DNA from 2 places in the Kitasatospora sp. NPDC059795 genome. Region 1 is predicted to be linked to the other one. Evidence: riboswitches for the same ligand, from Rfam matches in the RefSeq annotation. Region 1 holds a riboswitch; the other holds the start of a gene.

Region 1 (5,799 bases):
CAGGCCGCGGACGATGTTCTTGCTGAGTTCGGTGCGGTCGACCCGGACGATGGTGCGCCGGTGGCCGACGGCTTCGCGGAGGGCGGCGAGGCGTTCGTCCACGTCGGGCCGGTGGGCGCGTTCGCGCAGGAACTCGCCGTCGGCGCCGAGTCCGTGGACGCCGAGCCGGGTGGTGCGGCCGGCGTACGTGACGGCGAGGACGTCGCGGTCGACGCTCGCGCCGAGGACGGCTTCGCAGCAGTCGGCGAAGGCGAGGGCCCAGCGGCGGGTGAGGAAGGCGGCGCGGTCGGCGCCGAGGATGCCGAGGAGGACGTCGGCGGCGATGTCGTCGGGCAGCAGCCGGTAGTAGTCGGGCGGGGCCCAGGGGGTGTGCGAGAAGTGGCCGATGCGCAGGTCGGGGCGGAGTTCGCGGAGCAGCGCGGGGGCCAGTGAGAGGTGGTAGTCCTGCACCAGGACGGCCGCGCCGGGGGCGGCTTCGGTGGCGAGGGCTTCGGCGAAGGCGGTGTTGTAGGCGCGGTAGGCGGCCCATTCGTCGCGGAAGTCGGCGTCGAAGGCGGGCTTGGTGGGGATGTCGTACAGCAGGTGGTGGACGAACCACAGGGTGGAGTTGGCGACGCCGTTGTAGGCGCGGGCGAAGGTCTCCGGGTCGATGTCGAGCATGCGGACGGCCTGTCCGCCGACGTCGTGGCCGGCCCGGTCGAGGCGGCCGTCGGGGGCCTGCCGGGCGGCGGTGCGGTCGGCGTCGGAGAGGGCGGCGCAGACCCAGACGGCGTTCGGGTCGTCGATCGCGGAGAGCCCGGAGACCAGGCCGCCGCCGCCTCTGCGGAGGCTCAGCGTGCCGTCGTCCTCCGTGCGGAAGGACACCGGGCCGCGGTTGGAGGCCACCAGGATCGGGGCGGCTCCGGACTGCGTGGGGCGTTCGGACGCGTGATCGGCCATACAGCCAACCTTGCCGTGTGATCAGCCGACCAAACCACCCGGCGCGGCCTGCGCCGGGTGAACAGCGGGGGGTCGGCCCGGCCGTGCCCGGCAAGCCGAAGGCGATCGGCGGGCCTCTGCGACCGATCACGGCCCCTCCCCGGGATGTGGGCGGGTGGTCAGCGGTTGCGGTACTCCGGGACGGTGATCATCGGGGGGCGTTCGGTGGCGGCGACGGGGTGGGTGCGGGGGGTGAAGCCTGCGGCGGTGCGGGTGTACTGGGTGAGCAGCGGGCGGACCAGGTCGGCGTCGGCCTTGAGGCGGTGGGTGCGGTCGAGGCGTTCCAGGGCGGTGCGGTAGATGGTGGCGGCCATCCGGCCGAGGGCCTGGCCGTCCTGGTGGCGGTGGTGCCGGACGCCGACGTCGACCTGGGCCAGTGCGTCCAGCCCGACCAGTTCCAACGCGTCCACCAGCAGGCCGAGTTCGACGCCGTAGCCGGTCGGGAAGGGCAGTCGTTCGAGCAGGCTGCGGCGGGCCGCGTACTCGCCGCCGAGCGGCTGGACGAAGCCGGCCAGCTGCGGCCAGTGCAGGTTGAGCAGCGGGCGGGCGACCAGTTCGGTGACCCGGCCGCCGCCGGCCGGGACGATCGCGCCGTCGGTCTCGAACGGGCGGTCGTACATGGCCTTGACCAGGTGCACGGCGGGGTCGGTGAGCAGCGGGCCGACGATGCCGGAGACGAACGCCGGGTCGAATTCGCGCAGGTCGGCGTCGATGTAGCAGACGATCGCGCCGCTGCTGGCGAGCAGCGAGCGCCACAGCACCTCGCCCTTGCCGGCGGCGGCGGGCAGCCGGGGCAGGATGGCGTCCCGGTGGACCACCCGGGCGCCGGCGGCGGCCGCGGCGGCGGCGGTGCCGTCCACCGAGCCGGAGTCGACCACCAGGAGTTCGTCGACCAGCGGGACGCGTTCCATCAGCTCGGTGCGGATCGCGGTGACGATCTCGCCGACGGTGGGCTCCTCGTCGAGGGCGGGCAGCACCACGCTGACGGTGCCCGCCGGGCCGGCGGCGCGCTTGGCGGCGAGCAGCCGGTCGAGCGGTCGGTCGGCGGCCGCCCAGGACCGGCGGCGCAGCCAGTCGGCCACTTCCGGCAGGACCCCGGGCTCGGGCTGCTCGGGCAAGATCTCGCTCCCTGTCTCGGTCCGTCTCGGGTGTCGGACGGTGGGGTTGGACGGCACGGGCCTTCGGTTACAGTCTTCGTACTGCGGTCGGACCTTCGCACGTCGGGGTCGCTCGCAGCGTACGACCACAACTTCACAGAGCTCATCCAGAGGGACTGAGGGAACGGCCCGTCGAAGTCCCGGCAACCCTCCCGCGCGGCCTCGCAGGCCCGGCGGGACAGGTGCCAATTCCGTCCCGGGCGCGACCGCGACCCGGGGAAGATGAGGAGAAAGGGCCTCGCCACCATGGCTGTTGACACCCCCGCACCTGCCGCCGTCGACCTCGGTCCGGCCACCGCGCTGTCCTGTCGCGAGTGCGGCACCCGCTTCCCGCTCGGCCCGAGCTTCGCCTGCCTGGAGTGCTTCGGCCCGCTGGAGATCGCCTACGACTACGCGGGACACGACGCCGAGGAGCTGCGCAAGCGGATCGAGGCCGGCCCGGCGTCGATCTGGCGCTACGCCCCGCTGCTGCCCGTCCCCGCCGACGTCGCGGACAAGCCGAACCTGAACCCGGGCTGGACCCCGCTGGTGAAGGCCGACAACCTGGGCCGCGAGCTGGGCTTCACCGCGCAGCTGCACATCAAGGACGACTCCGGCAACCCCACCCACTCCTTCAAGGACCGGGTGGTGGCCTGCGCGATCGAGGCCGCCCGGGCGTTCGACTTCACCACGCTGTCCTGCTCCTCCACCGGCAACCTGGCGGGCGCGGTCGGCGCCGCCGCGGCCCGGGCCGGCTTCAAGTCCTGCGTGTTCATCCCGCACGACCTGGAGCAGGGCAAGGTCGTGATGGCCGGGGTGTACGGCGGCGAGCTGGTCGGCATCGACGGCAACTACGACGACGTGAACCGGTTCTGCTCGGAGCTGATCGGCGACCCGGCCGGCGAGGGCTGGGGCTTCGTCAACGTCAACCTGCGCCCGTACTACGGCGAGGGCTCCAAGACCCTGGCGTTCGAGATCTGCGAGCAGCTCGGCTGGCGGCTGCCCGAGCAGATCGTCATCCCGATCGCCTCCGGCTCCCAGCTGACCAAGATCGACAAGGGCCTGCAGGAGCTGATCAAGCTCGGCCTGGTCGAGGACCGCCCGTACAAGATCTTCGGCGCCCAGGCCGAGGGCTGCTCCCCGGTCTCCGCCGCCTTCAAGGCCGGCCGCGACGTGATCAAGCCGGTCAAGCCGGACACCATCGCCAAGTCGCTGGCGATCGGCAACCCGGCCGACGGCCCGTACGTGCTCGACATCGCCCGCCGCACCGGCGGCGCCGTCGAGGACGTCACGGACGCCGAGGTGGTCGAGGCGATCCGGCTGCTGGCCCGTACCGAGGGCATCTTCGCGGAGACGGCCGGCGGCGTCACCGTCGGCGTGCTGAAGAAGCTGGTCGAGACCGGGCAGCTCGACCCGAGCAAGGAGACCGTCGCGATCAACACCGGCGACGGCCTGAAGACCCTCGACGCGGTCGCCGACTCCGGCATGACCGCCGTGATCCGCCCGACGCTGGAGTCCTTCCGCGCCGCCGGCCTCGCCTCCGCCTGATCCCCCACGTCTTCCGAGGAGCACCCCCCATGAGCGCCACCGTCCGCATCCCCACCATCCTCCGCACCTACACCGGCGGCGCCGCCGAGGTGACCGCCGAGGGCGCCACCCTGGCCGCCGTCGTCGCGGACCTGGAGGCCAACCACGCGGGCATCGCGGCCCGCCTGCTGGACGACACCGGCAAGCTGCGCCGCTTCGTCAACGTGTACGTCAACGACGACGACGTGCGCTTCGCGGAGGGCCTGGAGACCGAGATCAAGGACGGCGCCTCGGTGTCGATCATTCCGGCGGTGGCCGGCGGCTGCTGACGCCGCCCCGTGCATTCGCCCTGCCGCCGTCAGGCCTCGGAATTCGATTTCCGAGCCGCCTGGCGGCGGCTTCGCGCACTGTGCCCGCCACCTGTTCCCGGATGCGGGCAGCCGTGATTACGGACCGGCGGGTCGCGGGAATTCCCGGACCCCCGGGGGAGTAGAGTGCCGGGGAAGCCGTTCCCCTCCACGGCCCGTTCCAATCCTCGTTTTTCCCCGCACCGCACCTCGCGCCGGCCCCGCCCCGTCCCGCGCTTCGAGACATGCGCCGGACCGTTCACCGCCCCATCTGTAAGGCCGCCGTCAGAATTCTTCCGGCGATTTGCGGTGACACGTCCGTTATGCCCGGTGGCAATTGTCGCGCCGCATACCTTTCGCCCCGTCATATCCCCTGCGGGGCAAGGACTTTCCGCGAAATTAGGGCCTGTTGCAGAGGGCGCATATCCGGATACATTCAGCCGCGACAGAGGCTGCGCCGTACGGGGGGGATCCCCACAAGGCCGGTCTTCCAGACCTCCGGGTCCGCGTCCCGCGGATCTCTGAAGGGCCAGCACAGCACAAGGGGAGTTCGGAATGGCTCAGGGCACCGTCAAGTGGTTCAACGCCGAGAAGGGCTACGGCTTCATCGCGGTCGACGGTGGAGCGGACGTGTTCGTCCACTACAGCGCGATCCAGATGGACGGCTACCGCACCCTGGAAGAGGGCCAGCGGGTCGAGTTCGAGATCTCGCAGGGTCAGAAGGGTCCGCAGGCCGACATGGTCCGCGCCGCCGGCGCCTGACGGCCCCGGCAGACCGCACACACCACAGATCCGACCGGCAGGTCCGGCCCCGGCGCGACGCGTCCGGGGTCGGGCCTGTCGGCGTTCTCCGGCCCGGCCTGCGGGTTTCCCCGAAGGGGTGTCGGAGGGTGCCGAATGGGCTTGCACTCGACACCCCCGAGTGCTAATCATTGGCGTTAGCACTCACAGCGTGAGAGTGACAACGGACCGGGCCGGTGAGGCCCCGGAAGCGGTAGGGGACGAGACCCCCGCTCTCCTGGGCCGTCCGTCGCGGGCACCCCTGGTCCGAGCAGTCGACCGTGTCCCGGAGGACCACTTCTAATGGCCAAGATCATCGCCTTTGACGAGGAAGCCCGCCGCGGCCTTGAGCGTGGCATGAACCAGCTTGCCGACGCCGTGAAGGTCACGCTCGGCCCCAAGGGTCGCAACGTCGTTCTGGAGAAGAAGTGGGGCGCCCCCACCATCACCAACGACGGTGTCTCCATCGCCAAGGAGATCGAGCTCGAGGACCCGTACGAGAAGATCGGCGCGGAGCTCGTCAAGGAGGTCGCCAAGAAGACCGACGACGTCGCGGGTGACGGCACCACCACCGCCACCGTGCTCGCCCAGGCGCTCGTCCGCGAGGGTCTGCGCAACGTCGCCGCCGGCGCCAACCCGATGGCCCTGAAGCGCGGCATCGAGAAGGCCGTCGTCGCCGTCTCCGACCAGCTGCTGGCGCAGGCCAAGGACGTGGAGACCAAGGAGCAGATCGCCTCCACCGCCTCCATCTCCGCCGCCGACACCCAGATCGGCGAGCTCATCGCCGAGGCCATGGACAAGGTCGGCAAGGAAGGCGTCATCACCGTCGAGGAGAGCAACACCTTCGGCCTGGAGCTCGAGCTCACCGAGGGCATGCGCTTCGACAAGGGCTACATCTCCGCCTACTTCGCCACCGACCTGGAGCGCATGGAGGCGAGCTTCGAGGACCCGTACATCCTCATCGCCAACTCCAAGATCTCCTCGGTCAAGGACCTGCTCCCGCTGCTGGAGAAGGTCATGCAGAGCGGCAA
Region 2 (5,799 bases), on a different contig from region 1:
TTCTCGCTCGGCCTGGACGGCTGACTCAGCGCTGCCGACCCCGGTCGATCTGCTCGGTCGCCACGCAGCGCCCGCCCTCGTTGCGGTAGCTCCACCGCGCGCCGTCGGTGACCAGGTCCCGAACGGCCGTCAGGAACCGGTCCAGGTGCTCGACGGGGGTGCCGGCGCCGAAGCTGACCCGGATCGCGTTCAGGCTGCGCTCCCCCGGCAGCGAGGGCTCGGGCGCCCCGCACTGGCTCGGCGCGGCGTCCTCGCCGCCCAGCAGGGTCCGCACCAGCGGGTGCGCACAGAACAGGCCGTCCCGGACGCCGATGCCGTACTCGGCGGACAGCGCGGCCGAGAAGTGCGAGCTGTTCCAGCCGCGCACCACGAACGACACCACGCCGACCCGGTCCGCGCCCTCGCCGAACAGGCTCAGCACCCGCACCTCGGGGATCGCCGCCAGACCCTCCGTCAGCTTCGCGACCAGCGCCCGCTCGCGGGCCTCCAGCGTGTCGAAGCCCGCCTCGGTGAGCGCCCGGCAGGCCGAGGCGATCGCGTACGCGCCGATCACGTTCGGCGAACCGGCCTCGTGCCGGGCCGGGCCGCTGTGCCACTCCACCGCCACCGAGCCGTCCAGCTCCCGGGCCACCGTCCGGCTCGCCCCGCCGCCGGCCAGGTACGGCTCCGCCGCGTCCAGCCAGTCCGACCGGCCCGCCAGCACGCCCGCGCCGAACGGCGCGTACAGCTTGTGGCCGGAGAACGCGATCCAGTCGACGTCCAACTCCCGTACCGACACCCGGTGGTGGGGCGCCAGCTGGGCCGCGTCCAGCACCACCCGGGCGCCGTAGCGGTGCGCGACCGCGGTCAGCTCCTCGACCGGCCACAGCTCGCCGGTGACGTTCGACGCCCCGGTCACGCAGAACAGCTTCGGCCCCTCCGCCGCCCCGAGCAGCGCCTCCTCCAGCGCGGCCACCGCCTCGGCGTGCGAACGCGGCGCCCGCAGGTAACGCACCGTCAGGCCCTCGCGGCGCCACGGCAGCAGCGACGCGTGGTGCTCGGTCTCGAACGCGAACACCTCGGTCCCGGCGGGCACCGCCCCGGCCAGCAGGTTCAGCGAATCGGTGGTCGCCCGGGTGAACACCACCTGGTCGCCGTCCCGCAGGTCCAGGAACTCCGCGACGGTCCGCCGGCTCTGCTCGAACAGGTCGGTCGACAACTGCGACAGGTATCCCGCGCCCCGGTGCACCGACCCGTAGTACGGCGCGTACGCCGCCACGTCGTCCCACACCCGGGCCAGCGCCGGCGCGCTCGCCGCGTAGTCCAGCGCCGCGTACCCGACCTTCTCCCCCGACGCCAACGGCACCTCGACGTCCTGGCCCAGCACGGCCAGCGGCTCACAGATCTCGACGGCGACAGACATGGATGCACTCCTCCACGGGGTAAGGACCCCGGGGTGCATCAACCGGAAGTCCGCGCTTGCCGCGCGGACGGATCGCCACGCAGCCCGGTCCTCACCCAGGGCACCCCGCCACGGACGGAGGGTTGCCGGACAGCAAGCTGGGGCTTGTCGCTGCCACTCATGACCTGCGCAGCACACTACACGAACGCCCCGCCGCCTCAACCCCCGTCCACCACCCGGACACCCCCGGAACGGCAAGGTCCGCCCGACGAGGGGTCAACTCCCCACGCCGGACGGACCGTTGACCGAAGTCGACCGCTACTGCGTGGCCTCCGCCCACCGCTTCAGCAGCTCCCCCGCCGCCCCGGAATCGATCGCCGCCGCCGTCCGCGCCATCGCCGCCCCCAACTGCTCGCTCAGCGGCGCATCCGTCAGCTCCAGCGCCACCAGCGCGGCCGCGCTGTTGAGCACCACCGCGTCCCGCACCGGCCCCCGCTCGCCGTTCAGCACCCGCCGGGCGACCGCCGCGTTGAACTCCGCGTCGGCCCCGCGCAGCGCCTCGATCCCGACCAGTTCGATCCCGACGTCCCGCGGGTCGAACCGCGTCTCCGTCACCTCGCCGTCCCGAATCACCCAGACGTGGGACGTGGTGGTGATCGTCAGCTCGTCGAGCCCGTCGTCACCCCGGAACACCAGTCCCTGCCCGCCGCGCCGCGCCAGCACCCCGGCGATCAGCCCCGCCAGCCGGGTGTCGAAACAGCCCACCGCGTGGGCGCCGACCTTGGCCGGGTTGGTGAGCGGGCCGAGGATGTTGAAGACCGTGGGGACGGCGAGCTCGGCCCGGGCCTGCGCGGTGTGCCGCATCGACGGGTGGAACTTCGCGGCGAAGCAGAAGGTCAGTCCGACCTCCTCGGCCACCGCCGCGACCCGCCGGGCGTCCAGGTCCAGGTTGATGCCGAGCCGTCCGAGCACGTCCGAGGAGCCGGACGCCGAGGAGGAGGCCCGGTTGCCGTGCTTGACCACCTTCGCGCCGGCCGCCGCGGCGGCCACCGCCGACATGGTGGAGATGTTGACGGTCTTGGCGCGGTCGCCGCCGGTGCCGACGATGTCGACGGCCGGCCCGGGGATGTCCAGCGGCAGGGCGTGCGCGTACATCGCCTCGACCAGGCCGGAGATCTCCTCGACCGTCTCGCCCTTGCCGCGCAGCGCGATCAGGAAGCCGGCCACCTGCACGGGGCTGGCCTCGCCGCTCATGATGCGGTCCATCGCCCAGGCGGTGTCGGCCTGGGAGAGGTCCTCGCCGTGCACCAGGGCCGTCAGGATGTCGGGCCAGGAGCGAACCACCTGCGCGGGGTCGCTACCGCCGTTCGCAGAGTGCACGTTCACCATGGCCGTCTCCAGCTCTCGTCTTGTCGCAGAGGAATTGGAGTCAGCCTATCGAGCGAGCGGGGACGGCCGCCCTGACTTGCCGTCCCCTTCTCTCCAGTTGAGACGCCCGCCGAGACGATCGACCGGAACGACGGGCCGAAACGGTCGGCCGAGACGACCGGCCGGAACGCTCAGCGCGCGGCCGGCGTCCGCCGCGCCACCCGGGCCCGCAGCAGCGTGGTCGCCGCGTCGGCCAGCGCGACCGGGTCGACCGGGTGCGAGATCGCCGCGTCGGCGCGGCTCCAGGCGGCCAGCCAGGAGTCCTGCGGCCGGCCGATCAGCACCAGCACCGGCGGGCAGCCGTAGATCTCGTCCTTCAGCTGCCGGGTCAGCCCCAGCCCGCCGGCCGGCACCGCCTCGCCGTCCAGCACGCACAGGTCGACGCCGCCCTTCTCCAGTGCGCGCAGCACCGCGGGGGCGGTGGCGCACTCCTGGTACTCCAGGGCGGGGAGGTCCCCGGCGGGGCGGCGGCCGAGGGCGAGAGTCACCTGCTCGCGGGTGTTGCGGTCGTCGCTGTAGACGAGAACGGTGAGCGTCCCGTCGGAGTGCTGCGCCATGTCCCCTGCTTCCTGGTGCTCGTCCTCTTATATGTGTTCGTTGCGTCCACGGTGTCCGCACGGGCCCACGCATGCGCGCGACCCCCGACCGAACGGCCCAGTGTGACCCGGACCACGTCCTGGGACGGATGCTACTCCGGCGGGCCCGTCCTGAAGAGACCCCGACGCGATCTCGCTCAAGCCGCCGCGCCACGGGCTCACCCCGACGGCCCAGTTCCCTCACCCGGTCCGAACAACCGTCAGAAAACGGACGGCCCGCGAGGCGGGCATACCTCACGCACCGGACACTCCGAGGGAGACCCCCCGGCGTGAAGACGGAATAAGGGACCGACATAATGTCCGTCGTGGCGACAGCAACAGCAACAGAAACCGGACACGCGCACGGAGCGGTCAACAGGCCGAACCTGGTCAGCGTGGGAACCATTGTCTGGCTGAGCTCGGAGCTGATGTTCTTCGCGGCCCTGTTCGCGATGTACTTCACCCTCCGCTCGGTCAAGGGCGCCGAGTTCTGGCACGAGAAGGCCCATGCCCTCAACGTGCCCTTCTCCTCGGTCAACACCACGATCCTGGTGCTCTCCTCGCTCACCTGCCAGCTCGGCGTGTTCGCCGCCGAGCGCGGTGACGTGAAGAAGCTGCGTTCCTGGTTCGTGGTCACCTTCGTGATGGGCGCCATCTTCATCGGCGGCCAGATCTTCGAGTACACCGACCTGGTCAAGAAGGACGGCCTTTCGCTGTCCTCCGACCCGTACGGCACGGTGTTCTACCTGACCACCGGCTTCCACGGACTCCACGTGACGGGTGGTCTGATCGCCTTCCTGCTGGTCCTCGGCCGGACCTACGCGGCGCGGCGCTTCACCCACGAGCAGGCCACTGCGGCGATCGTGGTGTCGTACTACTGGCACTTCGTCGACGTTGTGTGGATCGGCCTGTTCGCGACCATCTACCTGATCAAGTAACAGCCGCCCCGCCCCTGACCCGGCGTCGACCACGACGCATGGGAGTCGGGGGCAGGCTGCTGCCGACCAGATCCTGACACCGGGGTTATTCCGTGAAAAAGCTCTCCGCACGACGGCGCCACCCACTGGCGGCGGTCGTCGTTCTACTTCTCGCCCTGGCGGCCACCGGGGGGCTGTACGCCGCTTTCGCGCCCGCCGAGAAGGCGCAGGCCGACAGCTCCTCGCAGTCGCTCGCCATCGACGAGGGCAAGAAGCTCTTCGCCGTCGGCTGCTCCTCCTGCCACGGCCTGAACGGCCAGGGCACTTCTGACGGTCCGTCGCTGGTCGGCGTCGGCTCTGCCGCTGTCGACTTCCAGGTCGCCACCGGCCGTATGCCGGCCCAGCAGCCGGGCGCGCAGGTCCCGCGCAAGAAGACCGTCTACAACCAGTCCGAGATCGACCAGCTGGCCGCCTACGTGGCCTCGCTCGGCCCCGGCCCGGTCGTTCCCACCCCGGACCAGTACCAGCCGTCCGAGGACAAGGTCACCAACGCCGAGCAGGTCGCCAAGGGTGGCGAGCTGTTCCGCACCAACTGCGCCCAGTGCCACAACTTCGCCGGCAAGGGCGGCGCGCTGACCGACGGCAAGTACGCCCCCTCCCTGGAGGGCGTGGACTCCAAGCACATCTACGAGGCCATGCAGACCGGCCCGCAGAACATGCCGTCGTTCCCCGACACCACCATGCCGGAGGAGCAGAAGCGCGAGATCATCGCGTACGTCCAGAACACCAACGACGCGCCGAACCCCGGTGGCCTCTCCCTGGGCAGCCTCGGCCCGTTCACCGAGGGCCTGTTCAGCTGGATCTTCGGTCTCGGCACGCTGATCGTGATCGCGATCTGGGTCGCCGCCCACACCACCAAGGCCAAGAAGTCATGAGCCACGACATGTCAGAGAACCTGCCGGAGGCCCACGACGCCTCCCACGGCGCTGAGGTCGTCACCCACGACGACCCGTTCGCCGACCCGGGCCTGCCGGCCCACGAACCGCGTCGGACCGACATCGACGAGCGGGCCGCCAAGCGGGCCGAGCGCCAGGTGTCGCTGATGTTCGTGGTGTCGATGCTGGCGACCGTCGGCTTCATCGCGTCCTACGCCGCGATCGACGCCGACAAGCTCGTCTACATCTTCCCGCTGGGCAAGGTCAGCGCCCTCAACTTCGCCCTGGGCATGACCCTCGGCGTGGCGCTGTTCTGCATCGGCGCGGGCGCGGTCCACTGGGCCCGCACCCTGATGTCGGACCACGAGCTGCCGGCCGAGCGTCACCCGATCGAGGCCTCGGACGAGGTCCGCAACGACGTCATCGAGCAGTTCAAGACCGGTGCCGCGGAGTCCGGCTTCGGCCGTCGCAAGATGATCCGCAACACCCTGATCGGTTCGATGGCCCTGGTGCCGCTGTCCGGTGTGGTGCTGCTGCGCGACCTCGGCCCGCTGCCGGAGGAC

What was found. A riboswitch is a leader RNA that binds a small molecule or an ion and turns the genes downstream of it on or off. The one in region 1 is predicted to bind S-adenosylmethionine.
Region 2: it holds a riboswitch for S-adenosylmethionine, as region 1 does, so the genes downstream of both, ACFV4P_RS11210 (aminotransferase class V-fold PLP-dependent enzyme) here and thrC (threonine synthase) in region 1, are expected to answer to the same signal.

What each region holds. Positions count from the first base shown of each region.
Region 1 covers NZ_JBHWID010000019.1:69,848-75,646, forward strand. Annotated here, with positions in the region: gene ACFV4P_RS30605 (trehalose-6-phosphate synthase) at 1-939, opposite strand, end outside; gene ACFV4P_RS30610 (glucosyl-3-phosphoglycerate synthase) at 1,098-2,096, opposite strand; SAM riboswitch class I at 2,236-2,364, shown strand; gene thrC (threonine synthase) at 2,382-3,662, shown strand; gene ACFV4P_RS30620 (MoaD/ThiS family protein) at 3,692-3,970, shown strand; gene ACFV4P_RS30625 (cold-shock protein) at 4,544-4,750, shown strand; gene groL (chaperonin GroEL) at 5,072-5,799, shown strand, end outside.
Region 2 covers NZ_JBHWID010000004.1:364,266-370,064, reverse strand. Annotated here, with positions in the region: gene ACFV4P_RS11215 (Lrp/AsnC ligand binding domain-containing protein) at 1-24, shown strand, start outside; gene ACFV4P_RS11210 (aminotransferase class V-fold PLP-dependent enzyme) at 26-1,402, opposite strand; SAM riboswitch class IV at 1,450-1,567, opposite strand; gene trpD (anthranilate phosphoribosyltransferase) at 1,700-2,770, opposite strand; gene ACFV4P_RS11200 (hypothetical protein) at 2,941-3,366, opposite strand; gene ACFV4P_RS11195 (heme-copper oxidase subunit III) at 3,702-4,322, shown strand; gene ACFV4P_RS11190 (c-type cytochrome) at 4,415-5,236, shown strand; gene ACFV4P_RS11185 (Rieske 2Fe-2S domain-containing protein) at 5,245-5,799, shown strand, end outside.